DNA from 4 places in the Neobacillus sp. S1115 genome. Region 4 is predicted to be linked to each of the others. Evidence: riboswitches for the same ligand, from Rfam matches in the RefSeq annotation. Region 4 holds a riboswitch; each other region holds the start of a gene.

Region 1 (7,421 bases), 470 kb from region 4:
TAATAGACACTAGTAATGAAAGCGGTTTCGAATATTTGTCTAGGAGGGGCTTTATGAAGAAGAGAAAACTATTTTCAACGGCACTGGCTCTATCTTTAGGGCTGGGAATGCTGAATGTGGCGGTAGCACCTGTTGGAAAAGCCGCTGGGCCGGCAGCCAAAATATCGTCTCAAGGTTCACCGATTGACCTGGGAATTGCTAATGATGAGAGATTGATAGAAATGCTGAAGCGCCAAGGGAAAATTGCTAAAAATGCAAGCCCTGCAGAGGCGGAAAAGGCATTACAACAATATCTAAAAGCAAAAGGCAAAGCATTAAAGACTAAAGACCAGCTGCCTGCCGGACTTGGTACTATTAAAGAAGGAGTGAAGCCTAATTCAAACGGGCTTCAAAATGGCAAGGGAAATAAACTCGGACAAGCAAACAAAAATACCGTAGACCCAGTCCAAAAAGAGAGTTACGACGGGAATGTCCGCCACGACAAGGTTCTTGTTTTGGCAATCGATTTCCCGGATTATGCAAAAAGCTCCATCACAAAAGATGAAACTGATATGTGGTATGAGAACTATACCCACGATCATTTCCAAGATATGATTTTTGGCAAAAATGGCTATGAAGGACCGAATGGGGAAAACCTTGTTTCGATGAAGCAGTACTATGAGCAGCAATCAGGTGGCAGCTATACGGTTGATGGTACAGTGGCTGGCTGGTATACAGCGGATCATCCTGCTGCATATTATGGCGGCAACTATCCTGCACCTGATGGCAGTGACGCTCGGCCAAGAACACTTGTATATGAGGCACTGAAAAAAGCTGGTGCCGATCCAAATGTTGATTTAAGCGAGTATGATGTGTGGGACCGCGATGATTATGATGGCGATGGCGTCTATAACGAGCCGGACGGAATTATTGACCATTTAATGGTCCTTCATGCTGGTGTCGGTGAAGAGGCTGGCGGAGGTTCTTTAGGCGGCGATGCAATTTGGTCTCACCGTTCGAATCTAGGAGGCCTAGTTGCGGTTCCGGGCGGAACATCAAATAGCGATCGTTTTGACGGTCTCCTTGGTGCTTACGATTATACCATCGAGCCTGAAGACGGCGCTGCCGGAGTATTCGCCCATGAATTCGGCCATGACTTAGGTCTTCCAGATGAGTACGACACGGTATATAGTGGTGCAGGGGAAGCTATTGCTTACTGGTCAATCATGGCGAGCGGCAGCTGGGCAGGAGACATTCCGGGTACTGAACCTTCTGGCTTTAGTCCGTTCGCTAAAGAAATGCTTCAGAACTTACACGGTGGTAACTGGTTAACCGGAACCACACTTAAGGCTGATTCCATCACAAAAGAAGGTACTTCGGTTCTCCTTGATGAAGGTGTAACAAAAGGTACCAATAATGACGCTGTTAGAATTGATTTACCTAATAAGGTAACTGCCCTAAACTCGCCAAAAGAAGGAAATTATGAATATTATGGCGGCAAAGGTGATGAAGTTGACCATAAGATGGTAACTTCAGTTGATTTAAAGGGCACTACGAAAGCTACCCTGGATTTCGATGCCTGGTACAATATTGAAAAAGATTGGGATTACGCGATGGTTCAGGTATCAACCGACGGTGGAAATACGTGGAAGTCACTATCTTCCGATCGAACTAGCACAACCCTTGACCCTAACGGCTATCCAGCAATTAAAGAAAACCTTCCGGGCTATACCGGCTCAAGTAATGGCTGGGTGCATGAAACTATTGATTTGAGCGAATATGCTGGACAGGAAATTAAACTGCAATTCCGCTCAATGACTGACTGGGCCACTAATTTAGACGGCTTCTTCGTTGATAATGTAAAAGTGACGGCTGACGGCCAGGAAGTATTTGCTGATGGTGCTGAAGGTGACCTGCAGTTTACATTGGATGGCTTCGCGAAACATGATGGAAAATTTACTTCCAATCACTATTATTTATTGGAGTGGCGCTCCCATAACGGCGTCGATGCTGGATTAGCCCACCTTCGCCGCGGTGCAAGCTTAATGAGCTATGACACTGGTTTGGTTGTCTGGTATGTCGACGAATCTCAGGATAACAACTGGACTGGCGTACACCCTGGAGATGGCTTCCTTGGTGTCATAGATGCTGACCAACACGCTTTGTCTTGGAGTGATAAAACTATCAGCTCCTCTCGTTACCAATTACATGACGCCGCATTTGGTCTAAGCAAAACAGAAAAAATGTTCTTGAATTACCCAGGGCAATTTACGTTAACTGACAACTTCACCCAGCGCAACCCACTTTTTGATGACAAGGCTGACTACAGCAACCCTGGCCTCGTCGATGCCGGCCGTAATGTTCCAAACTACGGATTAAAATTCCGTGTAGTTGGGGAAAGCGCTGATGGCACAGTTGGAAAGGTATTAATCTTTAAATAAGAAAACAAACAAGGGTATCCTGCACTTTATTCGCAGGGACCCTTGTTCTTATTTTTGAAACCTTTTTATTAAAATAACTACCATGAAAATTGAACATAACCCTAAAATAATTTTCCCTTGCAAACTCCAATCCAAAACCTGCTTCACGGAGTACGCCTCTATTAATAGGGCAGGAATTTTCCCCGACGTGCTAGCGATGGAAAAATTAATAATCCCAACCTTGCTTCCAGCGCTAACAAGCGTCACCATTCCAGAAGGGATGAACGGAAAAATCCTAAGTGCGAATATCAGACAAAATGCTTCCATATCTTGCGTATTTTGCAATCTATCTAAAAATTTATTTTTTATCGCAATCTTGTTTTTTACCCTATTGATACCTTTTCTATATAAATAAAAACTAATTATGGCTCCAAAGGCCTCACCAAGAATCGAAATTAATAGACCTTGGTCAAATCCGAAGAAAGTGATGTTGGCCGCAGTTAGAAAAACGCTCGGAACAACCCCTAGGAAACTAATGATGATATTCAACAAGATACTTAGCCATATTGCAAATGTGCCGCTGTTTTCAAACCAAGCTAATATGTGCGCCTCCATCTGTTCCTCCAATCATATCGTTCCTTATAACATTCTTCCATTTTATAATTTACCGGCAAAAAAATATAGGGCGCCCCTTTTAGGACACCCAGTTTCATTATTTTAATAAATTTCGGATGACAAGATTGGTCAGATTCGGCACCACTTCAAGGGAATAGGACATCTCCATTCTTTCAAGCTTTTTATGGGCATCTAGTCCATAAGGGCCAATATTGATGACCGGCACATTTAAGTCGCGGATGTCTTGGTACTCCACGTAATGCTTTGTTCCCCAGCCAGGATTATTATTGGAAACAGCCTCTATTCCTTCTTCGTCATCACTTAGAGCTACAAAGCTCATATCTGAGATATACGGGAAGAAATTCCGCGTTACGATTGGATGTGGATAGGCTGGCTGAATCGATTCTACTGCCTGATTTAAAGCATCAATCAGGGCCTGTTCCTGTCCTGTCTTGCCGGACAACTCAATTCTTGGTGAATATAGTGATGAATAGAACAGGATAATGGCAGGGTTTTTGTCCTTCATCCAATTCCATGCCTCTTCTACGACCCTTGCCGCAAACATGCGTGTATCCAATTCCTTATGTTCCATTAAATTCTCTTTAAATTGATTCATATGCGTGATAAAGGTATCACCGTGCTCCATAACCAACTGTTGTTCCATTTCTTCATATGTGAACACTCTTGGCTGCCAAGGATGTTTGAAATATGGTTCGCCGCTTAAGCTGCTAAACTGCTTATATCTTTCATTAAAAGCATTCAAGGCATTTTCAAATGCAATCCGAGCCTGCTCTTTTAATTTTACCAGTACATCCTTTGGAGACCAGGAATGGATGAAGAAATTGTAGTATACATAGGCAGACAACGCGGTCTGAACGGTATAAGACGGTTTCAGGTCTGTTTGTTTTAAAGAAACAGGGGGAACCGTGATTTCACCTAAGGCCTCATTGCAAAGCTCGGGATTGTAATCAATCTGCTTCGTCAGCTCCGCCGCGATAAAGTTAGGATCAAGCCCTTCAAAGCAAGAGCCAACATGCGTTTCTGCACCAGTAATAAAAAAGGATGGCAGAAGCTTGCCTACTGTCCCCATATAGATATAGCGATTTTCATCTCCTGCAAAGCGCGGGGAGACGAAATCGGAATTGATCGCCGCAGCATAGTCAAAACCATGCTCCTGCTTCCAGCTTTTCAGAACCTTTAAGGCAGATAAAACTCCGTGAGAGCTGTCCTCTTCATCACATTCTGCCAAAAAGACGATATTTCCATCAAGCTCTTCCGGATGGTCAGAATAGTATTTTAATAGATAGAGATGGCTGGCCACTCCGCTTTTCATATCAAGTACGCCTCTCCCAAACAGCCAGTCACCCGATTCTAAATGTTCTTTCGCTGAAGCCGGCAGTTCCTCCCTCTTTAACGCAGCCATTAGTTGATCCGGAAAACACGCATGTTCTTTTAGATGATTAAAATCATCAATTCCAACCGTGTCCATATGTCCCATCAAAATGACTGTACGGCGGCTATTCCCTTTTGTACCTTTGACAAATGCCAATACATTATATCTTTCATGTTCATCTTGTATGGTTTGAGACATCGTCATGTGAGAAGGATTTTTTGAAAAATAAGGAAAAGCAGAAATAAATTTATATAAATATTGGGCAATTGTTTTTTCACCCTTTGTATTCACAATACTTTCGATATTCACGAGCTGGTTCGTGAATGCCAATACATCCTCACGGCATTGCAGCATCATTCTGACCCCTTTTTTATAAGATTAGTATTGTAGAAAAATGTATACCAATTAACAAATTTTCGTCAAGTCTTTTCAAATGGGGAAATATTCTAGTGAATTTATACTTGATTATGTATAAATATTTACTTATACTAATTATTGCGAAAAGAATATTAATTCCTCATCTTTAAGCTTTTGAGATGAGGTAGAGGTCGCGGTTTATATAAGTATCCTATTGGAGATTCAGTGAAATCTATGAAAATAGGAAAAAGGATAAATCGCCGAAGCATCTGAAATCACTGTTTTCAGAGGGCTGGGGCTGCACTCGAAATGGGGCAGAACTGTCACAATTCCTTTAAGAATTGTGGAGAACTATCTAATTCAAAGCTTTTAATGAGGGTGTCAGGCACCGTCACATGGACGGTGCTTTTTATATTAAAAAGGGGGAAGCATCATGAGAAAACTTATGATATTAGTAGTTTCTGCATTACTGGTGATTTTAGCAGCATGCGGTTCGAAAGACACAGCTAAAACAAACCAGGCAAAGGGTGAAGATTTAGGTCTAATTAAACAGGGTACACTGTCGTTTGCGATGAGCGGGCAATATCCGCCATTAAACTTTAAGAAAGATGACAAATTAACTGGTTTTGACGTAGAGATTGGAAATGAGATTGCTAAAAGAATTGGTGTAAAAGCAAATCCTGTGACTAATCAATGGGAAACGATCATCCAAGGTTTAAAAGCTAAAAAATACGATGCGATTATCGGAAGTATGACAGCAACACCTGAACGTGATAAGCAAGTAGACTTCACAAACCCATATTATTTATCCGGCGCCCAAATCTTTGTGGCTGAGAACAACAGTAATATTACTTCAAAAGATGATTTAAAGGGAAAAACAATCGGTGTAATCCAGGCTAGCACTTGGAAAGATATGGCCCTGGAACTATCCGATCAAGTAAAAGGATATCCATCTGATGTTAACGCTCTTCAAGACTTAGCAATTGGCCGTTTAGATGCCGTTATTACTGATAAAATCGTCGGTTTGAATGCGAAAAACGAAAAAGGTTTAAAAATAAAGCCGATTGGCAACCTGCTAAATGAGGACCGCGTTAGTGTTGCGGTTGCAGAAGGTAACAAAGAGCTTGCTGATAAAATCAACAAAGCCATTGACGACATGCAGAAGGATGGCACTTACGAAAAAATCAGCAAAAAATGGTTCAACGAAAACTTACTTGAAAAGTAAGCACCCGCACATCTTTAAGACGCAAAATAGGAAAATTGGATAACGTAAGCTCCATGCTTGGGGCTTACGTTTTTTCAAAGGAGGTTGAAATGAAATCATGACTTTTTGGCAAAACATTATCGGCATCCTGAATGAGCATGGTATGGCCTTCTTGAAAGCCTCATGGATGACGATTTCCATTACAATTATTTCTCTGCTATTTGCATTAATCATTGGAATCATCTTTGCCAGTTTTAAAATCTCTTCTATCAAATTTCTTAATTGGATTTCTGATATTTATATTGGGCTTATCCGCGGGACTCCGTTAATCGTTCAAATTATGTTCCTATATTATGGAATCGCGAATTTTCTAACCCTTGACAGCTTTACTGCCGGGGCGCTTGCGTTAAGCATTCATACCGGTGCGTATATAGCGGAAATTTTCAGGGGGGCTGTCCAATCGATTGACCGCGGGCAAATGGAAGCTGCAAGATCGCTAGGGATGTCCTACCCGCTTGCAATGCGCAGAATTATTTTTCCACAGGCCTTCAAACGAGCCATCCCGCCGCTAGGGAATCAGTTCATTATCAGCTTAAAAGATTCTTCCCTGGTTGCCTATATTTCTGTAACAGACTTATTTAACACTGCCCTTACCGTCCAAGGGGAAAACTATATGCCATTTGAAACCTACTTTGTTGTCGGACTTTATTATTTGATTATCGTGTTAATTTTCACGTGGTTCACAAACCGATTGGAGAAAAGGTTGGATGTCAGTAGACCGAAGGAGGCAGCAGCCGCATGATTGAAATTAAAAATCTATCAAAATCTTTCGGGGAACTACAAGTTTTAAAAAATATTGATTTACACGTAAAAGAAAAAGAGGTTGTTGTCCTAATCGGTGCGAGTGGTTCAGGGAAAAGTACCCTTCTCCGCTGTTTAAACTTTTTAGAGACAGCAGAAGCCGGAGACATTATCATCGATACGGAAAAAATCAATCCCGCAAAAACGAATCTTAATAAGATAAGAGAAAAAGTGGGAATGGTATTTCAGCATTTCAACCTATTCCCGCACATGACCGTGCTGGAAAATATCATTGAGGCCCCTGTTCATGTAAAGAGTGTATCTAAAGATCAGGCCCGTTCTAAAGCAATGGACCTCCTGAAAAAAGTAGGCCTCCAGGATAAAGCCAACTTCTACCCAGACCAATTATCTGGCGGGCAAAAGCAGCGTGTGGCCATCGCCAGAGCATTGGCAATGGAGCCAAAAGCCATGCTATTCGACGAACCAACTTCGGCATTGGACCCTGAGCTTGTGGGCGAGGTACTTCAAGTAATGAAGGATTTAGCCCGTGAAGGAATGACAATGGTCATCGTGACACACGAGATGGGCTTTGCAAAAGAAGTAGCAAGCCGAATCGTTATGCTTGCCGACGGCAATATAATAGAAGAAGGAC
Region 2 (7,421 bases), 770 kb from region 4:
GCAAAAATGAGCTCTGTGATTATTACAGATAATCTTGGTCAAGGAACCGTTCAAGGGAATAAGAATTATTTTCGCCAATGCTTTTTAAACTTAATAAAAAATGCTATCGAAGCAATGCCAAACGGCGGGGAGCTTCATGTTGTTTCAGCGCTTAAAAAAAATAAGGTCACCGTTAAAATTGTTGATACCGGTGTCGGCATGAGCAAAGAGCAAATAAACCGCTTCGGTGAGCCTTACTACAGCAGTAAAACAAAGGGTACAGGATTAGGTTCCATGGTCGCGGTGAAAACCATTCAGACAATGAACGGGAAGCTTGATATTGAGAGTATCTTAAATGTTGGAACGACCATTACCATCACATTACCTGCCTTTATAACAGAATATAAAATGGTTCAGATGGATAGCCATTTAAAGTTAGAAACTGAATTTTAACAAAAAAGAGCTTAAACGTTTAAGCTCTTTCTTATTATAATCCGATAAGTTTTAACGCGCTAAAAATGATGACCGCTGAGATGACCGTACGAAGGGGCTTTGTCGGTACTTTTGAAGATAAGGTACTCCCTACTAAAACGCCTGGGATCGACCCGATTAACAGGTTCCCTACAAGCATATAATTGACAGTTCCGGCATTCGCGTGAAGGAGTCCGGCAACAGTCACTAATAAAAAGGCATGGGCAATGTCGGTGCCAACCAGCTCAGATCCTTTCAAACGGTAGAGATATAGCATGGCAAGGGCAAATAATGATCCTGATCCTATTGAAGTCAGGCCGACGATAAAGCCGAAACCGGCACCGATTAAAATTGTTAATGTTCGTTTTTCCTCAATCGGCCTTAATTGCCAGCGGTTCGGCCTGATTTTATTATCAAAAAATGTCTTAATTAAAATGGCTGTGGCCACTAGAATAAGGACATAGCCAAGTCCATGTTTGATAATTTGTTCTTGATTGTGGAAATATTTTTCAAAGACCTGAAGGATGAGAATGGCTCCTGTTGCACTTGGGACACTTCCGATTGCAAGATACTTCATGAGTTTAAAGTTAATCGTTTTCTGTCTCCAATGCTGAATGACTCCAAACAGTTTGGTAATGGAGTTGTAAACTAGGTCCGTTCCCACCGCAATGGAAGGCTGAATTCCGACCATGATGAGCACCGGGGTTAACAACGCTGCCCCTCCAACCCCTGTTAGACCTACCAATAAACCAACTAATAATCCCATTAATGCAATTCCTATGCTCATGTTGGGGGCCTCCTTCTTTTGTGACTAATTCCGAGTAAATATATGTGAATTATAGAGTTTGAAGAAGGTTTTGTAAACACTTTTCTGAATTTATTAAAGAAATATTTTTGCAGTGAGGATAGGGGGGGAAGCAGAAATTAAAAAAAGCAGGACAAATCGAACGGGAGCCCGCTCGATTTGTCCTGCTTTCGGGTATTACTCTAAATAACTTCCAGTTCCCTATTTTGCAATAGGACATTCTGAAGTGTTCTGGTTTCCTCTTCGTTTAAAGGAATTAACGGCAAGCGCAGACCGCCGACGTTGACCCCTTTCATATTTAGGGCTGCTTTTACAGGTGCTGGGCTTGGTGCTGCAAATAAAGCTTTCATAATTGGCAGTAATTCACGGTGTGCAGCAGCAGCGCCTGCTAAATCCCCATTTTTAAAGCGTGACACCATATCCTGCATTTCATTCCCGATAATATGGGATGCAACGGAAATCACACCAACGCCGCCAATCGAAAGCACCGGCAAGGTCATTCCATCATCACCGCTGTATAAAGAAAAGTCATCAGCAGTTTGTTTAATAATTTCGGCCATGTCATCCAAGTGGCCGCTAGCTTCCTTAACCGCTACAATATTAGGAATCTGAGAAAGGCGGATGACCGTTTCAGCAGATATATTGACGACACTGCGCCCTGGAATATTATAAAGCATTACCGGAAGAGAAGTAGATTCAGCAATCGCTTTAAAATGCTGATACATGCCTTCCTGGGATGGTTTATTATAGTATGGGGCAACGAGCATGATGCCGTCTACACCGACTTCTTCTGCTAGCTTTGTTAGACTGATTGAGGCTCTTGTGTTGTTTGAGCCAGTCCCTGCAATAACGGGAACTCTCCCGTCCGCAACTTCAACCACAAATTTAAATAAAGCCACTTTTTCCTCAGTTGATAAGGTAGGGGACTCACCGGTTGTTCCACAAACCACCAACCCGTCAGTACCATTCGCTAATAAATAATTTACTAAATCTCTCGTCGCATTAAAATCAATTTCGCCATCCTGATCAAACGGAGTCACCATTGCTGTTAAAACTTGGCCAAAGTACATGAATTTCACCCTTTTAAAATTATTTTTAAAAAGAGGTAAGGCCAAACGCAAAAAGCAGCTGCGGGAAAGGCCCAACAGCTGCATCAGAAACGTTAATTTTACAAGTTCCCCTGCGTGAGATAGCCCTCCATATAGTTTCCTATATGACAATTCTGTATTTATTCAATAACAGAACCAGCTCCCGGAACAATGAGATCCTCAGAAGCTTCGGCAAATTCCCCTTTCCGCCACCGTCAACGGGTCTCATTACCCTTGGATGGTTTACTGATGGTCTTTGCGCCTCTATCCTCACTTCATAAGGTATGAAGTAAGAAGTATGTAATTAAAATTAATATAACAGAATATTCCTATTTGTTCAAGGGTTTTTGATAAAAAATACTAAAATCGTATATTTATTGATAGTTATATGGAAACTGGGTATCATCATATATAAGTAAAGGAAATCACTGGTAAACTTGACCGAAGGTAGCACCGATGCGATTTCTCCTCATAATCTTTTAAAATACGAGAGGAGTTTTTGGATGACATTAAGACCATATGTAGAGCAATTTCTAGCGGGAAATCCATTAGGAGAGCTCAACACAACGGAAGATCTAATCAATTATCGAGGGGCGGCATTGGCATTTCTGCCGCCGGAAAACGAAAGACCTCAGGTACAAGCCATTGAAAATCGTACAATCGATGGGTCTAAAGGGCAGGAAGTACCTATTCGTATCTATACGCTAGCCGGTGAAGGTCCGTTTCCGTTGTTCCTTTTTTTCCATGGCGGCGGATTTGTCGTTGGTGATGTAGATAGCTATGATGTGCTGGGCCGATTATTAACCATTCACACCGGTGCAAAAGTTATTTCGGTTGATTATCGATTAGCGCCTGAACATCCGTTCCCAGCCGCCCCTGAGGATTGTTATGCAGCGGTGAAATGGGCTGCTGAGCATGCGTCTGAGTTAAATGGCAATCCAAATAATATTATTGTCGGAGGCGACAGTGCCGGAGGAGCGTTATCGGCTGCGGTGACTTTAATGGCGCGAGACCTGCAGGGGCCAAAAATCGCTAAACAAATCTTAATGTATCCTGTTATCGATTTCCATCCATTAGATGGTTCCTCCATCTACCCATCCTATTCGAAAAATGCCGATGGGTTTGGGGTAACAAACACTCATATGAGACTTTTCTGGGTTTTATATCTTGAAAAAGAAGAGGACCGAAAGCATCCATATGCATCACCAATCAAAGCAGAGGATCTAAGCGGTCTGCCGCCGGCATTGGTTTTAACGGCGGAGTATGATGTGCTGCGAGATGAGGGGGAAATGTATGCAAAGCGGTTACGTGATACGGGCGTTCCAGTAACCGCTAAACGCTTTGAGGGTATGGTCCATGGTTTCCTGCAATTTTTTGCGGACCAGGATGAAGCTGTGGAGTCCTTTGATTTGATGAAGGAATTTGTTCATCAAAAAGCATCTGCAGCTTCCAAATAATGAGGTAGAGAGCAGGGGATTTACAGCCTTGCTCTTCTTTTTTGAGTTTTTTCCCAATTATCCTTAAAATGGAGTTAATGTTGAAGAGGTGAATTATTGTGAAAATCGAAAATATTTTAATTGTCAGCCCCATGTATCAGGAGCTTCGAGCATACATCCAAAATGCGGGCGTCCAAAAGAATTTCCGTTATATCCCCGAGGCTGAAGTGACTCAGGAGGATTTGAAATGGGCGGATGCACTTGTATCTTTTAATCTCAAATCGGATTACGATTACAGTCATTTAAAATGGGTGCACTCGCTCGGTGCGGGAGTTGACCGCTTTTTATATAAAAAGACCTGGGACGATAGTGTACTTTTAACAAGGACAGTTTGTACGTTTGGTCAAAGAATCGGAGAGTATTGTTTAAGCTACATATTAAGAGACTTACAATGTCACGAGGAGTTTCGGGAATTACAGCTGCAGAAAAAATGGCAGCAACGGACTCCGAAGCTATTAAATGAACTCAAAGTGATGGTCTATGGAACCGGTGAAATTGGGCAGGCTGTCGCCAAGCTTTTTTCTAGTTTCGGAGTGGAGGTTTACGGCGTCTCCCAAAGTGGAAAAGAAAAAGAGTATTTTAAAGAGGCTTTGGCTGTTGAATCTCATTTTACCATCCTAGGGGAAATGGATGTGATCATCAACACGATGCCGCTGACGGAAGAAACGGCTGGATTTTTTAATAGTCAAGTCTTTCAAAAAGTAACAAATGCCGGTTTTATTAATGTAGGGCGGGGAGCATCGGTGGATGAAGAATCATTGCTGCAAGCTTTGGAAGACGGGCAGGTCCGGTATGCTGTCTTGGATGTTTTTACACAGGAGCCGCTGCCGGAAAATCATCCATTATGGAAACATCCTGGCGTACTGATTACCCCTCATATTTCAGCGGTAACGACACCTGAAGAAGGGGCGGCGTGTTTTTTGGATACACTCAGAAACTTGGAAGAAAACAAACCTCTTAACAATAGAGTAGATACCAATAAGGGATATTAGAATAACAGGAGGATGAACGAAAATGACACGAGTAATCGGCTTTATCGGCCTTGGAAATATGGGAGAGCCTATGGTTATGAATTTATTGAAGGCCGGTTTTCAGGTGAAGGTTTACAATCGAACTCCCGAGAAAACAAAGGCAGTTGTTGAAGCTGGCTCCGAGCAAGTGAACAGGCCAGCAGACGCCGCAGTACCTGGCGGAATCGTGATTACGATGGTGGCAAACGATCAGGCAGTGGAAGAGCTAGTATTGGGACCAAATGGGTTTGGGGAAGTGCTTGGTCAGGGCGGTATCCATTTATCAATGAGTACGATAGCTCCAGCAACTTCACGTAAATTAGCAGCTTATCATCAGGAGCACGGCAGTCAATATGTCGCCTCTCCTGTTTTTGGCCGTCCGGAAGCAGCGGCAGCTCAAAAATTGAATATTCTTAGCTCAGGGTCCAGTGTGGCGAAAGAGCGGGTAAAATCCATCCAGGAAGCGCTCGGCCAGCGTGTTTTTGATGTTGGGGAGGAGCCTGAAAGTGCCAATGTCATCAAGTTAGGCGGAAATTTTATGATTATGGCAGCAATGGAAGCCATGGCCGAAGCCTTTAATTTAGCTGAGAAAAATGGTATTGACCGGCAGTTGGCTGCTGAAATTTATGCATCAACCTTATTTAATTGTACAGTGTATCAAGGCTATGGCCAGATGATTGCCCACAAGCAGTTTGAACCGGCGGGTTTTCAGCTGGCGCTTGGTCTTAAGGATTGCAACCTAGTTTTGGAGGAAGCAAACTCGACCCAGACACCGATGCCGTTAGCGGGTCTATTACATAACCGCCTGCTCGCCTCAGTGGCCAAAAATCGCGGAAATCAGGATTGGGCTGCACTTGCTAGAATTGCTCTTGAAGAAGCGGGATTGGAATAACAGGATGCAGCGAAGGATATTGCCGAAATAGTAAGAAAAATAGGATAAATTGAAGGTATACGCGCATTAATTTTGTGTTCTGGCAGGAGAATGGCCGTAAAAGTAGAACATTATAATCAAGCACCTAGAATTGCTTCTTGGAGTAGATAAAACAGGGAGTGGTTAGATGACAAACCTTTTGAACAGAAAAATTTTATTGGCTAGCCGGCCAGTAGGAATGCCAGATGAAAGCAATTTTGAATTTATTGAGGAGAATGTTCCTGAACTTCAGGATGGTGAAGTGCTAATACGGTCACTTTATTTGTCTGTTGACCCTTATATGAGAGGCCGGATGTCGGATGCCAAATCTTATGCCAAGCCATATGAAGTAGGTCAGCCATTTAAAGGCGGGGGCGTTGGAAAAGTAATCGAATCGAAAAATTCTCGGTTTGAAGCGGGGCAGTATGTAGATGGCCTTATGGAATGGGCTGAGTATAACGTTTCTGATGGAAGCGGTCTTCGCAGACTTAACCCAGAATTGGCACCTGTGACTACTGCACTGCATGTGCTCGGAATGCCTGGATTAACTGCTTATTTTGGATTGTTATACATAGGGGAGCCGAAGGAAGGGGAAACGGTCGTCGTTTCAGGAGCATCTGGAGCTGTTGGAACAGTTGTCGGTCAAATCGCTAAATTAAAAGGCTGCCGAGTCGTTGGTATTGCAGGCGGAGACGATAAATGCGCCTATTTAACCGAGGAACTAGGTTTTGATGCTGCGATTAACTATAAAACAGCAGATAACCTTCGCAAAGCATTGAAGGAAGCCTGCCCTAACGGTGTCGATGTTTATTTCGACAATGTTGGGGGTACTGTAAGCGATGCGGTGATGTCCTTAATTAACTTCCAGTCCAGAACCGCCATTTGCGGACAAATCTCTCAATATAATGCGGATAAGCTGCCTATCGGTCCAAGAGTGGCTGGTCAGTTGTTGACAACCAGTTCCATGATGAAGGGCTTCATTGTTTCTGACTATGCCCAGCACAACAAGGAAGGCATAACACAGCTAACCCAGTGGGTAAGGGAAGGAAAAATCAAATACCGTGAAACGATTGTCGAAGGCTTTGATAACACTGTAGATGCCTTCCTAGGACTTTTCCGGGGTGACAACATTGGTAAACAGCTGGTGAAAGTGGCTGAGGAATAAAGAAGAAAAGAAGTGTCCTTTTGGGGCACTTTTTGTGTTTTGCCCGGGGCGGGTATAAAACGGTATTAGAAGTAACAAACAAGTTGCCTATTTTACCCGAAGCTTTATGATATAAACAGAAATAGGGTAAAATAAAGGAAATTTTATCGGTGAGGTTACCTGTAATGAACTTGAAGTTTCAGCTAACACGAGCATTCATCATAAGTGTCATCTCCCTTGCAGCCTTTGCATTGATGGCAACGCTTATCGAGGCTCATAAGATTGTCCAATTTGATAGCACCATAATAAATTCGGTTCAGGGACTTGAGTCACCTGCTTTAACAGCCATCATGAAATTTTTCACCTTTATTGGGTCGACAAAAATAGTGGTAATTCTCAGCATCCTTATTATTTACTTTCTCTATAAGGTGCTTTACCATCGGCTGGAATTGATATTATTCATTGCCGTGATTGCGGGAACCCCGATTATCAATTCCATATTAAAATCAATCTTTCAC
Region 3 (7,421 bases), 640 kb from region 4:
ATCTTCTAAGTTCGGTAATCACGTCAAGACGATTTATTGGCTTTATCAATAAATCAATTGAAAAAGGCGGGGAAAAGTTCGTCCTTCCACAAATAGAAAAAAGCGATTTAAAGCCTTTATTAGATGGTCTAACCAAGTATAAAGGCCTGTTGTTAGTGGAAACGAAATTAAAAGATGGGACAGAAGTTACCATTATATTATAAAAAAATGGCTCCCAGGGAGCCATTTAGATTGTCGAGAAAGGGTATGTTTCTCGGCAATTTTTTATTTTGTCTAAAATCTAAACCTTCGAATTTTTATTGATTTATTGTCCCTGCTAAAAGGCCTGTTGATTTCCACTCCGGGCACTCGCTTTCCGCGGGGAGGTCCTGGAACCTCCTCGGCGCATTTGCGCCTGCGGGGTCTCCAGTGACCTCTATTTCCCGCAGGAGTCGAGTGCCCTCCGCTCCAATCAACAGGGAGGCAAATCACACTAAAGAATTGCAAACACTTTTTCCAACCTTGCAAAGTGTGTTGCAATCCTTTTTATATTTTTGGCATGCTGCAGTATGGATAGTCTATTCAATTCAATCCGCATCATTGTTCTTAATTAGCTTAATGAGGACATTTCTATTTTGGATTCCTTCGACTTTGTCCTTCATCAGTTCTATGAGGGACATTTTCATATTGGACTCCTTCGATAAAGTCCTTCATTTGCCTTATGAAGAACATTCTTTCTAAGATTCCTTTGATTTTGTCCCTCATGGATTTACGAGGGACTTAAAAAAATAAGAGGATTAGTTGTGCGTCCATTTTTCTTACTATAAAAAGGATAAATTAAACCTTGAAATCCACTAATTTTATTATTTATTGTGAGTTAATGCTCCATATTGAAGAACCTGTTGATTGGAGCGGAAGGCGCGAAGACTCCTGCGGGAGTACGGGGCAGGGGAGACCCCGCAGGAGCTTTAGCGACGAGGAGGCTTCCCGACAAGCCCGCGGAAAGCGAAGCGCCTGGAGCGGAAATCAACAGACATATTTAAAAGAGCCTTACATAAAAAAAGAGCTGCCCCCTAAAAGTTACACTTTTGGGACAGCCTCTTTTATTTTAATTATTTAAATCACACTTCTTCAAAGGAATTACCTTTGTTTTCTTTGTGAATTTATAGCCTAACCAAAGGATAAGGAATAATGGCAGACCGATATAGGATACTAATACACCGTTCCAATCAATATGGTCGCCCATAAATGCTGAATAGTTTTGCCCAATTACGACAATGGCGCAAACAACAAAAGCAAAGATTGGGCCAAATGGGAACAACTTTGATTTATATGGCAATAAGTTTAGATCTTTGCCTTGTGCCACATAAGCTCTGCGGAAGCGATAATGACAAATCGCAATTCCTAACCACGCGATAAAGCCGGACATACCTGAAGCATTTAAAAGCCATACATAAACTGTACCATCGCCAAAAAGGGATGCCAGAAAAGCAAGTGTTCCGACTAATGCTGTTACAATTAAAGCATTAACTGGCACACCATTTTTGTTCAATTTACCAAGGAATTTCGGTGCTTTTCCTTGACGTGCCAAATCCCAAAGCATCCGAGTCGATGCATACATTCCTGAATTACCTGCTGATAAAACAGCTGTTAAAATGACTGCATTCATGACAGAAGCAGCAAATGCGATTCCGGCTTTTTGGAAAACAAGCGTAAATGGACTTACAGCAACATCTCCATTAGCAAGGTTTTCATTTGTATAAGGAATAATAAGACCGATAACAAGAATAGCTAACACATAGAATAAAAGAATTCGCCAAAAAACTTGCTTTACTGCACGTGGGATTGATTTTTCTGGGTTATCTGTTTCACCCGCTGCAACACCTAAAAGTTCAGTTCCTTGGAAGGAAAATCCAGCTGCCATAAAGATTCCAAGCATGGCCATGAAGCCGCCATGGAATGGTGCATCTCCAACTGTAAAGTTTTTAAAGCCGATTGCTTCATTTCCCATAATTCCAAAAATCATTAATGTACCAGCAATGATAAAGATCACAACAGTTATAACTTTAATTAATGAGAACCAATACTCCGCCTCGCCAAATCCCTTAACAGAAAGATAATTTAACAAGAACATGATAACTAAAAAGAGGCTGCTCCACAATAGTGAAGGAGAATCTGGAAACCAAAATTTCATAATCATTGTTACAGCAGAAAGTTCTGCTGCAATCGTAATGGCCCAGTTGTACCAATAGTTCCAGCCTAGGGCAAAACCAAGGGATGGATCCACGAATTTCGTAGCATAGGTACTAAAGCTTCCTGCAACCGGCATGTAGGCACCCATTTCAGCTAAACTTTGCATTAAGAAATAAACCATAATGCCGATAACAAGATATGAAAGAATCGCTCCGCCAGGTCCCGCACTATGGATAGCTCCGCCGCTGGCAAGAAATAATCCGGTCCCGATGGTTCCACCAAGAGAAATCATCGTAAGATGGCGGGACTTTAAGCTCCGTCTTAATTCATTTTTATCATTTTTTGGACCCGTGGGCCTAGTGTATATTTCGTCTTTTCTTACCTGCGCTGTTTGCATGTTTATGACTCCTTTAAATTTTTTTATTGGAAGGAGTTTGGAATAAAAAATACCCTCGAAGCAGATTCGACGGCATTTGTATATACCCCGCATCATACCTTCCGAAAGATAGCTCAACACGTAAAGCTGGTAAGGCTAAACGTGACAGTTCTGTTCCTGTTCGGAGACAGCCCCAGCATGTTTCTCCAGAGAGAAAAACACACTTCGGCAGCTTTTCCTTTCAAACGGAGTCAAAAACATCTCTGCGTCTCGTCCATTTTACTGATAAAAACCGCGACCTCTACCTCATCGGTTTTGATGAGGATTTAATATTAAAAATGATATATTACTAGAGTATATACGTTTTAATAAATTTGTCAATATTATATATTGGAAACGAGGGATTAGGGCTTTTTGTAAGGTGAATATTAATGTAATATGCCTTTATAATTATTCAACTTATTCTTTGGGTGCTATTTCCAGATAATTAATTGTTTTTTAAATATATTAATTAGTTTACATCCTAGCTATGAATCGTTATCATTTTTTTAAAATAAATAGTGGAAAGACAGGAGAAATATTCATGCAGATGGTTGGAATTATGATCGGCTCTTTTGTAATTGTAGCTGCATTCAATCTTTTCCTCATCCCTCACGAGGTTTTAAGTAGCGGGATGAGCGGAATTTCGATGATAATAGGAATGATTACCCCCATAAACACAGGAGTGGCTAATCTTTTGTTGAACCTTCCCCTTTTAATCATTGGCTATAAAATGCTGGGAAAAAGATTTATCTTTAATTCAATCTTTTCAGTGTTCGTTATTTCTTTAGGCCTTTATTTAGTACCAGTATTTCCAGTCGCGAAAGATACCATCCTCTCATCAATATTTGGCGGAGCTTTGACCGGTCTAGGGGTTGGAATCGTATTTCGAAGCTCGGGTTCAACGGGTGGATTTGATATCATCGGAATGATTGTTTCCCGGAAGAAAGACTTCCCAATCGGGGTGCTACTCTCCGGAATGAACGCGGTTGTCATTGTAATTAGCGGATTTTTATTCAATTGGGATGCGGCCCTCAATACGTTGGTTTCGATTTTTGTTACAGGAAAAGTGGTTGACGCTATTTATACGGACCATGTCAAATTAACTTTAATGATAATAACAGAAAAGGGAGAAGAAATGAGAAATCATTTGGTGGCCAACTTATACCGTGGACTCACCATTATGGATGGGGTTGGAGGATATACAAATGGCAGCCGAAAGATTTTAATCTCGGTCATTTCAAGATATGAGTTAAACGAGGTAAAATCTCTTATTTCTGAAGTCGATCCGACAGCTTTTGTGAATATTACAGAAACGATAGAAGTAATGGGGTTGTTCCATCGGCCTAGCCCGCATTAATGTTTTTAAAAAAATAGGCCGTCTCAATACCATGGGAGTTTAGTTCCCTTTAGGTGACGGCCACTACTTTGTATTTTTAATTGTTTATATATTTTTCAAAAACAAAGCCAAAATCTTTGACACAATATTGTTTTTTACTTTCCTCGAGCCACTGGAATGCAGCCTGATTCAACATTTTAAATTGAACAACCAAATTGTTGTCAGAAGTGGAGACGCGCCCTAATGTTGTGGAAGCGACATCGAGACTTTGCTTGGCAAACTGAAGGGAAATATCATTTTCATGAGTAATCTCGGAAATTTTTATAAGTGCCTTGTATAAATCTTTGACTTCTTCGATATACTTTTTATGAATGTCAACGGAGAAAGGCTGAGAGCCGATTTTGAATTTGATTTCCACGTCTAGGTCGACTGTACCAGCCGTTTCCAACATAACATCTGATATTTTACTTGTGGCATAGCTGTACCGATGAAGCATCCGCTTTTTGCTTGTAGCACTAGTACCATCAAGATGGATGAGAGCATTGTTTGTAAAGCAATACTCATCAGATTTTGATTTAATTAAGAAATAAATCTTTTCATTATCCTCATGCATCACGTAATCATCGGCATCCACTTTATCATAATCGGAAGGCTTAATCACCGACCCTACATCACTTAATCCCAACAAATCTGCAGCCACTTTTCCAAACATAGTGTCAACCTCTTTCTACTTATAATATTTGCCATTCTTATGTACGAATTTGAGGAACAGAGGTTTCGTTATTTGAATGACAATTTTAAATTTATTTCCAACATTTTTAGAATATGTATTTTATTTTAAGGGAATTTCAGTATTAACAAATTATTCAGACATCTGTTATACTTTAAAGTATTGAACTATTCAAAGCTGACAAGAGTTAAAGGGGAAAACCATGCGTCCTATCATTTTAGGCATCTTTGCCGCTTTCTTTTTTGCATTTACATTTATTTTAAACAGGGCAATGGACCTTGCTGGTGGAAGCTGGGTTTGGAGTGCATCACTAAGATATTTCTTTATGATTCCATTTCTATTGCTTATTGTAATGGGTAGGAAAAATTTTAATCCGCTCTTGAAAGAGCTGAAAACGGCACCAGCAAAATGGATTTTGTGGAGTAGTATTGGTTTCGGTTTGTTTTATGCACCGATTTGTTTTTCTGCTTCCTATGCCCCCGGTTGGCTAATTGCTGCAACCTGGCAAATAACCATTATTTCAGGTTCTCTTTTAGCTCCTCTTTTTTATGAAAAGGTTATGACCATTGACGGCCCTATTATAGTGAGAGGGAAAATTCCCTTTAAAGGGCTGGCAATGTCATTAATCATTCTGCTGGGAATCGTTTTAATGCAGCTTGAGCAGGCCGATACCCTTTCAGTGACGGCAATCGTATTAGGAGTAATGCCTGTTGTAATTGCTTCGTTTGCTTACCCGCTTGGAAATCGTAAAATGATGGATATTTGCGGTGGAAGACTTGATGTTTTCCAGCGTGTTCTTGGAATGACTTTGGCAAGCATGCCTTTTTGGCTGATTTTGTCCATATATGGCCTAGTTACTGTGGGACCACCAAGTATAGAGCAAACATTTCAATCCGGGTTAGTGGCTATTTCCTCCGGGGTAATAGCCACCATTCTGTTTTTTCAGGCGACTGATTTGGTAAGAGGAAATATGCAAAAGCTAGCCGCTGTAGAAGCAACACAGGCAGTGGAAGTTTTGTTTGCCCTTATTGGAGAAGTTTGGCTTCTGAATACTGATTTGCCAAATGCTGTTTCATGGCTGGGAATACTCTTGGTAATGGGCGGTATGGTCCTTCATAGCTATGTTACACATAAAAAGGCATCTCTCCGTTCAAGCAAGGAAAGTGCTTAGCATTCAAAAAGAGGCTTTAAGACAGCCTCTTTTTTTATCCATTAAGATATGGCTCGAGTTTGTCTATTACTTCCTGCATTAAAGCTGAATTTTTCTTATACATTTCCTTAGATTTTTGGCAATCTGTTGATAATGAAAAAATTTCTAAGTCAGCTTGGGCCTTTTTTAGGCTGGCCATTAACAGAGGCCGCTGGGTTGGGGAAGGCACTTGGATTTTATCATCATAAAGGTCAACAGTTATCTCTCCAAATGAATCAACTTGGCCAAGAAAAACATTATCAAGGGTGACCCCTAGCTTTTCTAATTCTGTGTACAGCCATCCTCTGCCTTTTCCTGCTGCCCGTAAACCTTCTTCGATGATCTTTCCATCCATAATGATCGTATTTGGTTCCTTTTCAGATGCCATCTTCATTTGCAAATCCTTAGGAGTTAATGGCCGATTCTCTTTTTTTAATAATGTAGTTAATCTTCCGCGTGGTTCTAAAATGGCAAATTCCACGTCGGCTGCCTTAAAAATATTTTTATCGCGCAGCAGAGCAGATATTTCATCAACGGTGAATCGTTCCTTTTTTAAATTCTCTTCAAGTATTTTTCCGTCTTTAATAATCACGGTACCCTTACCCTCGGCGAAATCGCGGAAATATTTACTTTTTAAGGACAAATAGTCAACTAAAATTGCCACAATCCCAAATAATAAAATGGCCACGGCGCCATGAAGATAATTCTGCTCCAATCCTGTAATGGCTTCCCCGGCAATGCTCCCGATTGTAATTCCGGAAACATATTCAAAAAAGGTTAGTTGGGATATTTGCTTCTTACCCACTAATTTTGTCGTGATAAATAATACACCAATAAAAAGAAACGAGCGGAGGATGATTTCTACATAACCATTCACTTTGATTCACCCCAAATCATGAGCCCATATATTGTGGTTCTTGTCTTTCGAGCTCTAAAACACGGTATTGTAGATCTTTTTTTATATTTCCTATCGTTAACATTGATTCGTGGAATTCTCTTTTCGCTGTCTCATCCAAAGAATTTAAAGCCAAGGATGATAGCTGCGATTCAATCCCTTTTAGAGAGGCAAGACATTGTTTAACATTTGATGCAACTGTCATAAAACGCTCCTCCTAGTTAAAACACAAAATGGGGTTGGCGAAATCGCCAACCGCTCTTTTACTGATTGTATTGCGGTTCTTCGGTCACAATTTCCTGAAGGCGCGGTTCTACACTGTCAATAATGGTCTGCGTTTGCTGGGCTGCCTGCTGATAAATTTGCTTAGCACTTTGGTTTTGAGTCTGCAAAGCAAAGGTTTCAAAACTAGCCTGAGCTGACTTTAAACCTGCCAAAGTCTGCTTTACTTGTGTACCTACAGTCATTCCATTTCCCTTCTTTCTTGAAGAAATAATTCTTACTCTGATAGTTTGCGTATGATAATTTTACTTATGTATAGCCAATATGTTGAAAATCTGGGAATGGTCATTTATAAATTTAAATTTTGGTGCATATAGATGGATTGAAAAAAGGACTATTTTTGGGGGTGGAGGGATTGTCGAAAATAGGAAAGGATGATTTTGCAGCAGGGTTTGTCCC
Region 4 (7,421 bases):
CGGTCATACAGCACTTGGGAAAGACCTTTCTCCAAGAATTGCAGCTAAGCTTTCATCAGGTCTAATTTCTGATGCTACAGCTGTTGAAGTGGCTGGCGGAAACGTTGTCTTCACAAGACCAATCTATTCTGGTAAAGCATTCGAAAAGAAAATTGTGACTGACGGTTTAATCTTTGCAACCGTTCGACCAAATAACATTGCTCCACTTGAAAAAGATGAGTCAAGAAGCGGCGAAGTTTCTTCCCTTTCTGTAGAAATCAAAGACCTTCGCGCCATCGTTAAAGAGGTAGTTAGAAAAGCTACTGAAGGTGTAGACCTGAGCGAAGCAAAAGTCGTTATTTCCGGCGGACGCGGCGTGAAGAGCGCAGAAGGCTTTGCACCTCTAAAAGAATTGGCTGCTGTATTAGGCGGAGCAATAGGAGCTTCCCGCGGTGCGTGTGACGCTGAATACTGCGATTACTCCCTGCAAATCGGGCAAACTGGTAAGGTTGTAACTCCAGACCTATACATTGCCTGCGGTATTTCCGGCGCTATCCAGCATCTTGCGGGTATGTCCAACTCTAAAGTTATTGTAGCCATTAACAAAGATCCCGAAGCAAACATCTTCAAAGTGGCAGACTACGGTATCGTTGGTGACTTGTTCGAAGTTGTTCCACTTTTAACGGAAGAGTTTAAAAAACTTAAAGTTCATTCATAATAAATAATGGGGGCGAGCGGGATGTTCCGCTCGCCTTTATCATGAGTTTGCATAGAATACTTACTAGGCAAAAAGGGAAAATTACCTGCGAAACAGATTATTAGCGTGATTTTCCAAACGATGTTATACTTTCGTTAGATTTAAGTATTAATTAGGGAGGCAATGAAAATGGCTATTGCACACGTAACAGATCAAAACTTTGCGGCTGAAACAGGTTCAGGTCTTGTTCTTGTAGATTTCTGGGCACCATGGTGCGGACCTTGCAAAATGATTGCGCCAGTTTTAGAAGAGCTTGATTCTGAAATGGGAGATAAAGTAAAAATTACGAAACTTGACGTGGATGAAAATCCACAGACAGCTTCAAATTTTGGAGTAATGAGCATTCCAACTTTACTAGTGTTGAAAAACGGTGAAGTTGTTGATAAAACTGTCGGCTTCCAACCAAAAGAAGCTTTAGCTGGCTTACTTCAAAAGCATCTATAAGCCCTCAATTAAAATAACCTTAACCGGTACATCGGTTAAGGTTTTCTTTTTTCTAAAGACTCCCTCTTTAATTTACTGGCAGATTGATTTAAAATTTGAAGAGAAACTCTAAGTGGAGAGGAGCGGCCGGAATGAATGAAACCATTAAACAAAAGTTAACACTGCTGCCGGACCAGCCCGGCTGCTACTTGATGAAGGATCGTCAAGGATCAATTATCTACGTTGGTAAGGCGAAGGTATTAAAGAACCGTGTCCGGTCTTATTTTACCGGTTCACATGATGGGAAAACCCTTCGCTTAGTAAACGAGATTGAAGACTTTGAGTATATCGTGACCTCATCCAATATCGAAGCACTTCTGCTTGAATTAAATTTAATAAAAAAATATGACCCGAAATATAATGTTATGCTTAGGGATGATAAGACTTATCCATTTATTAAGCTGACTGCGGAAAGACACCCAAAGCTAATTATTACAAGAAAAGTAAAAAAGGATAAAGGTAAGTATTTTGGGCCATATCCCAACGTAGGGGCGGCCAACGAAACAAAGAAACTGCTTGACCGGATTTACCCGCTCCGCAAATGTTCTACGCTTCCTGACCGAGTTTGCCTCTATTATCACTTGGGGCAGTGCCTGGCGCCTTGCGTAAATGAGGTATCTGAAGAACAGTATAAACAAATGACCGATGAAATTACCCGCTTTTTAAATGGCGGTTATAAGGAAATAAAAAAGGACCTGACAGAAAAAATGCAGGCTGCCGCGGAAGAGCTTGATTTTGAAAGAGCAAAGGAATTCCGTGACAAAATCATTCATATTGAAACGATCATGGAAAAACAAAAGATCACGATGACTGATTTTACTGACCGTGATGTATTCGGCTATGCCGTTGATAAAGGCTGGATGTGTGTTCAAGTATTTTTTGTGCGGCAAGGGAAGCTGATTGAACGAGACGTTTCGATGTTCCCTATCTATAATGAGCCGGAAGAAGAAATCCTTACCTTCCTCGGCCAATTTTATCAAAAGACGAACCATTTTAAACCGAAGGAAATTCTCATCCAGGACGATGTGGATTTGCAGATGGCTGAGCAGTTATTGGAAGTAAAAGTCATTAAGCCGCAGCGGGGCCAGAAAAAGGACCTTGTCAAAATGGCAATTAAAAATGCGAAAATCGCCTTGAATGAAAAGTTCTCTCTTATTGAAAAAGATGAGGAAAGAACGATCAAAGCCGTTGAAAATCTCGGAGAAATGCTTGGCATTTATACTCCCCACCGGATAGAAGCCTTTGATAACTCTAACATTCAAGGAACAGACCCAGTTTCAGCGATGATTGTTTTTACAGATGGCAAAGCAAACAAGCGGGAATACCGGAAATATAAAATTAAGTCTGTTGAAGGCCCGGATGATTATGAATCGATGAGAGAGGTAACGAGGCGAAGATACTCGAGGGCTCTAAAGGAAGAGCTTCCACTGCCTGACTTGATCATCATTGACGGTGGAAAGGGACATGTGGAAGCTGTCCGCGATGTACTAGAAAATGAATTGGGGCTGGACATTCCTCTTGCTGGACTGGTCAAGGATGAGAAGCACCGCACATCACAGCTTATGTATGGGAATCCATTAGAAATTGTAGCGCTTGCCCGGAATAGCCAGGAATTTTATTTACTCCAGCGAATCCAGGATGAAGTTCACCGCTTTGCGATTACCTTCCACCGGCAGACACGCGGTAAAACTGCATTCCAATCCTTACTTGACGACATTCCTGGGATTGGCGAAAAACGGAAGAAGCAGCTATTAAAGGAATTTGGCTCCGTTAAGAAAATGAAAGAGGCAACTCTTGAGGAATTTAGAGGGATTGGAATTCCCCAAAATGTGGCAGAAGAATTAATAAAAAAACTTCAGTCACAATAATTGTCACTCTAATATTACTATGCTATAATGAATAAAAATTTAATAGACTATCACTTTTATAAGTAAAGTGAAGGTAGAGGTGCGAGCTTCAAGAGTAAAGGCCTGGAGAAGGATGAGCTTCAACGATAGGCTTTGAAAGGGAATGTTCGCCGAAGTAGGGAAACTCTCATTATTTTCTCCGCTGGTTCGTCATTGAAAAAATGCCGGATTGTCAAGACCGTTGTCTTGGAGCGCTATCTTTCATTGTCTACTAACGCGAAAATGTTAATTTTGTGTTTTCAAAGCAATGGGATATGCTCCCATTGCTTTTTATTTTTTTACAAGAATGACTGAGAGAAGGGGAAGACATGGGTTTAATAGTACAGAAATTTGGCGGGACCTCCGTTGGCAGCATTGAAAAAATTCTAAATGTCGCAGAATGTGTGCGGGGGGAAAAGGAACGTGGAAACCAAGTAGTGGTCGTTGTTTCGGCGATGGGAAAATCGACGGACCAGCTTGTTAATATGGCAAAGGAAATATCCGAGCAGCCGAATAAGCGGGAAATGGATATGCTGCTCTCAACAGGTGAGCAAGTAACGATCGCATTGCTTTCAATGGCCTTAAACCAAAAAGGGCTGGAGGCTGTTTCCTTTACAGGCTGGCAGGCTGGAATTATGACAGAGCCTGTTCACGGCAATGCAAGGATTTCGAAAATAAACACTGATGCTGTTCAAAACCAGCTTGATGCTGGAAAAGTCGTCATTGTGGCCGGATTCCAAGGGGTTACTGAAGACGGGGAAATCACTACGCTCGGACGCGGGGGTTCCGATACAACTGCCGTTGCGTTGGCGGCTGCGTTAAATGCGGATAAATGTGATATTTATACCGATGTAACCGGGGTATTTACAACGGATCCCCGTTATGTCAAGAATGCTCGGAAATTATTATCAGTATCGTATGATGAAATGCTTGAACTGGCCAATCTGGGTGCGGGAGTTCTACATCCAAGAGCGGTCGAGTTTGCAAAAAATTATAATGTAAGGCTTGAGGTCCGCTCTAGCATGGAAAAGGTTGAAGGAACTGTAATTGAGGGGGAAGCAACGATGGAACAAAATTTAGTCGTACGCGGAGTCGCGTTTGAAGATGGAATTACACGGGTTACTGTTTTAGGGCTTAGAAATTCATTAACAAGCTTATCAACTATTTTTACGACATTGGCCAAAAATCACATTAACGTGGATATTATTATTCAAAGCACAACAGAAGAGGGAGCAGCCAATCTCTCCTTTTCCATCCATACCGATGATTGGATCCCAACCTTAAATGTGCTCGAAAACAATAAAGAAACACTTGCCTATGACCAGCTTGATGCTGAGAATAAACTGGCAAAGGTATCAATTGTTGGATCCGGAATGATTTCTAATCCTGGTGTGGCTGCGAAAATGTTTGAGGTTCTTGCGAACAGCAATATTCCTGTAAAGATGGTCAGCACCTCAGAAATCAAAGTATCGGCTGTAGTAGAAGAAAAAAATATGCTGAATGCAGTAGAAGCCCTGCACGAGGCATTTGAACTTGGGCAAAATTAAATGAAAACTCGCCGATTGGCGAGTCCGGCTGGAAGGTTCATGAGGCGTAGTTGAATTTATGCGTTAAGAAAAGGGGGGCTTTGCCCCCCTTTCTTTTAGTCTTTATCCCATTTGACTGTGAAGCAAACTTTGTTCGATTTTTTGACCGGGTGTTCGAAGGTTTCCGCAATAGCCCCTTTTTGGACTTCGATTTGCTGAGCAAGGAAGCCTGCTTCAAGTTGAAAGAAGTTTTCCGCTTTTGATTTAACACGCGATACAATCATTGGACTTGCCAACTCGAGTTCCAGCTCATTTTTTGCTTCCTTCTTAATTTCTAACTCACCCCATGAAGCTTTTGCAAAAAAATCTATCAGGCTTTCGTAGCTTTCCAAAGGATATTTTCGAGCGAGACGTTTCCCTGCCCAGTAAAGAATTTCAGGAGTGTCCTTGCCGAAAATCTCAGGGAGAAGAACTTCTCTAATTAATTCATAGCCAAATATAGAGACTGTCCTTGGTTCAGGCGTTTGTAGATCTTGGTCCATTACTGCACTATCTTTCATTTACTTCCCCTCTTTCTATCATTCTATTATATACAAATCGAGTTCTGTTTCAGTACAGTTTTCTAATAATGTAAAGAAGTCGCAAAGAAATTTATTATTTTACAATATATGTTCTTATTTCTTATCATAATTATCGTTTCCGATATAGGAAAAAAATTCTCCCGTAAGATGTTGGTAATTACAAGCAAAAATAAAGCGCTTACAAAATGATAACATGCTGAAATTCATATCTATCATAATATCAATATATTATAAAAATTTTAGTTTTCAACGCTTTTTTATGTATCCGTTTCCTTGACGCTCTATGATGTTGGGAGTAAAATGGACATGTCACATAATTGTCACAGTGATGCTAGGTTATATTAATGAAGGAAGTTAAAACTTAACATCATTTTTTAAAATTTAAAAGGGGGTAAATCAATGGCGGGGAATCGCGAATTTTTCAATCGGAGACTGCACTCGTTGCTTGGGGTTATCCCAATCGGGGTATTCATTGTTCAGCACCTGATTGTCAACCACTTTGCAACAGAAGGAGTGGAATCCTTCAACAAGGCAGCAAATTTCATGGGGACACTTCCGTTCCGTATTGTCCTTGAAACAGTAGTAATTTATTTACCTTTGCTATTCCATGCAATCTATGGTCTGTACATTGCATTTACAGCAAAAAACAATGTTTCAAGATTTGGTTTCTTTAGAAACTGGATGTTCCTGCTTCAGCGTGTATCAGGGGTAATCACTCTTATTTTTATCGCATGGCATGTGTGGGAAACACGTATTGCCGCTGCATTTGGTGCTGAGGTTAACTTCCAAATGATGCATGATATTCTTTCTTCACCAGTCATGTTTGCATTTTATGTAATTGGTATTATTTCAGCTATTTTCCACTTTGCGAACGGATTATGGTCTTTCATGGTAAGCTGGGGTATTACGCAATCCCCACGGTCACAAACTATTGCTACATATTTTACAATGGTAGTTTTCGTACTTCTATCTATCGTAGCCGTTCAAACTCTATTAGCTTTTGTTTAATAAATTAATGATTTCTTGATTGGAAAAATATTGGATTTGGATTAAGGGAGTGAGTCACGATGAGTAAAGGTAAGGTGATCATTGTCGGTGGCGGATTGGCCGGCTTGATGGCAACTATTAAAGTTGCAGAACACGGAACTCCTGTAGAATTATTTTCTCTTGTTCCTGTTAAACGCTCTCACTCTGTTTGTGCCCAAGGCGGTATTAATGGAGCAGTAAATACTAAAGGTGAAGGGGATTCCCCATGGATTCACTTCGATGATACGATTTACGGCGGAGATTTCTTGGCTAACCAGCCTCCGGTTAAGGCAATGTGTGATGCCGCGCCTGGTATTATCAATTTATTTGACCGGATGGGTGTTATGTTTAACCGTACTCCAGAAGGCTTATTAGACTTCCGCCGTTTCGGAGGAACTCAACACCACAGAACTGCATTTGCAGGTGCAACAACTGGTCAGCAGCTTTTATATGCATTGGATGAGCAGGTTCGCCGCCACGAGGTAGCAGGGCTTGTTACTAAATATGAAGGCTGGGAGTTTTTGGGTGCAGTCGTTGACGAGGAAGGCGTTTGCCGTGGAATCGTTGCCCAAGACTTAAAAACAATGGAAATCAAATCTTTCGTTGCAGATGCCGTAATTATGGCAACTGGCGGACCTGGTATTATTTTTGGTAAATCTACAAACTCAGTAATTAACACTGGATCGGCAGCATCGATTGTCTATCAGCAGGGTGCCTATTATGCAAACGGTGAAATGATTCAGATTCACCCTACTGCAATCCCTGGCGATGATAAACTTCGCTTAATGAGTGAATCAGCACGCGGTGAAGGCGGTCGTGTCTGGACGTATAAAGACGGTAAGCCTTGGTACTTCCTTGAGGAAAAATATCCTGCTTACGGAAACCTTGTGCCACGTGATATTGCAACACGTGAAATTTTTGATGTTTGTGTCAATCAAAAACTGGGTGTTAACGGCGAAAACATGGTATTCCTTGATTTATCCCATAAGGATCCGCATGAACTTGATGTCAAGTTAGGCGGAATTATTGAGATTTATGAAAAATTCGTAGGCGATGACCCGCGTAAAGTTCCAATGAAAATTTTCCCTGCCGTTCACTATTCAATGGGCGGACTTTGGGTTGATTATGACCAAATGACTAGCATTCCTGGACTTTTTGCTGCAGGAGAATGTGATTATTCTCA

Evidence for each region. A riboswitch is a leader RNA that binds a small molecule or an ion and turns the genes downstream of it on or off. The one in region 4 is predicted to bind lysine.
Region 1: linked by a shared signal. The riboswitch ahead of ACZ5B7_RS26225 (ABC transporter substrate-binding protein) and the one ahead of ACZ5B7_RS23780 (aspartate kinase) in region 4 are both predicted to bind lysine.
Region 2: linked by a shared signal. The riboswitch ahead of dapA (4-hydroxy-tetrahydrodipicolinate synthase) and the one ahead of ACZ5B7_RS23780 (aspartate kinase) in region 4 are both predicted to bind lysine.
Region 3: linked by a shared signal. The riboswitch ahead of ACZ5B7_RS20440 (amino acid permease) and the one ahead of ACZ5B7_RS23780 (aspartate kinase) in region 4 are both predicted to bind lysine.

What each region holds. Positions count from the first base shown of each region.
Region 1 is NZ_AP038275.1:5,320,571-5,327,991, forward strand. It holds gene ACZ5B7_RS26210 (immune inhibitor A domain-containing protein) at 54-2,420, shown strand; gene ACZ5B7_RS26215 (TVP38/TMEM64 family protein) at 2,469-3,014, opposite strand; gene ACZ5B7_RS26220 (M20/M25/M40 family metallo-hydrolase) at 3,112-4,761, opposite strand; lysine riboswitch at 4,942-5,126, shown strand; gene ACZ5B7_RS26225 (ABC transporter substrate-binding protein) at 5,195-5,989, shown strand; gene ACZ5B7_RS26230 (amino acid ABC transporter permease) at 6,087-6,770, shown strand; gene ACZ5B7_RS26235 (amino acid ABC transporter ATP-binding protein) at 6,767-7,421, shown strand, end outside.
Region 2 is NZ_AP038275.1:4,080,621-4,088,041, reverse strand. It holds gene ACZ5B7_RS19775 (LytS/YhcK type 5TM receptor domain-containing protein) at 1-432, shown strand, start outside; gene ACZ5B7_RS19770 (sulfite exporter TauE/SafE family protein) at 467-1,237, opposite strand; gene dapA (4-hydroxy-tetrahydrodipicolinate synthase) at 1,438-2,325, opposite strand; lysine riboswitch at 2,438-2,618, opposite strand; gene ACZ5B7_RS19760 (alpha/beta hydrolase) at 2,847-3,800, shown strand; gene ACZ5B7_RS19755 (D-2-hydroxyacid dehydrogenase) at 3,899-4,831, shown strand; gene ACZ5B7_RS19750 (NAD(P)-dependent oxidoreductase) at 4,854-5,741, shown strand; gene ACZ5B7_RS19745 (NADP-dependent oxidoreductase) at 5,908-6,924, shown strand; gene ACZ5B7_RS19740 (phosphatase PAP2 family protein) at 7,089-7,421, shown strand, end outside.
Region 3 is NZ_AP038275.1:4,213,710-4,221,130, reverse strand. It holds gene ACZ5B7_RS20445 (hypothetical protein) at 1-203, shown strand, start outside; gene ACZ5B7_RS20440 (amino acid permease) at 1,088-2,569, opposite strand; lysine riboswitch at 2,671-2,860, opposite strand; gene ACZ5B7_RS20435 (YitT family protein) at 3,132-3,947, shown strand; gene ACZ5B7_RS20430 (PH domain-containing protein) at 4,024-4,638, opposite strand; gene ACZ5B7_RS20425 (DMT family transporter) at 4,859-5,827, shown strand; gene ACZ5B7_RS20420 (DUF421 domain-containing protein) at 5,862-6,722, opposite strand; gene ACZ5B7_RS20415 (DUF1657 domain-containing protein) at 6,739-6,945, opposite strand; gene ACZ5B7_RS20410 (DUF1657 domain-containing protein) at 7,004-7,207, opposite strand; gene ACZ5B7_RS20405 (YmaF family protein) at 7,378-7,421, shown strand, end outside.
Region 4 is NZ_AP038275.1:4,851,755-4,859,175, reverse strand. It holds gene ACZ5B7_RS23795 (electron transfer flavoprotein subunit alpha/FixB family protein) at 1-697, shown strand, start outside; gene trxA (thioredoxin) at 866-1,180, shown strand; gene uvrC (excinuclease ABC subunit UvrC) at 1,312-3,087, shown strand; lysine riboswitch at 3,154-3,331, shown strand; gene ACZ5B7_RS23780 (aspartate kinase) at 3,435-4,652, shown strand; gene ACZ5B7_RS23775 (YslB family protein) at 4,748-5,191, opposite strand; gene ACZ5B7_RS23770 (succinate dehydrogenase cytochrome b558 subunit) at 5,612-6,220, shown strand; gene sdhA (succinate dehydrogenase flavoprotein subunit) at 6,280-7,421, shown strand, end outside.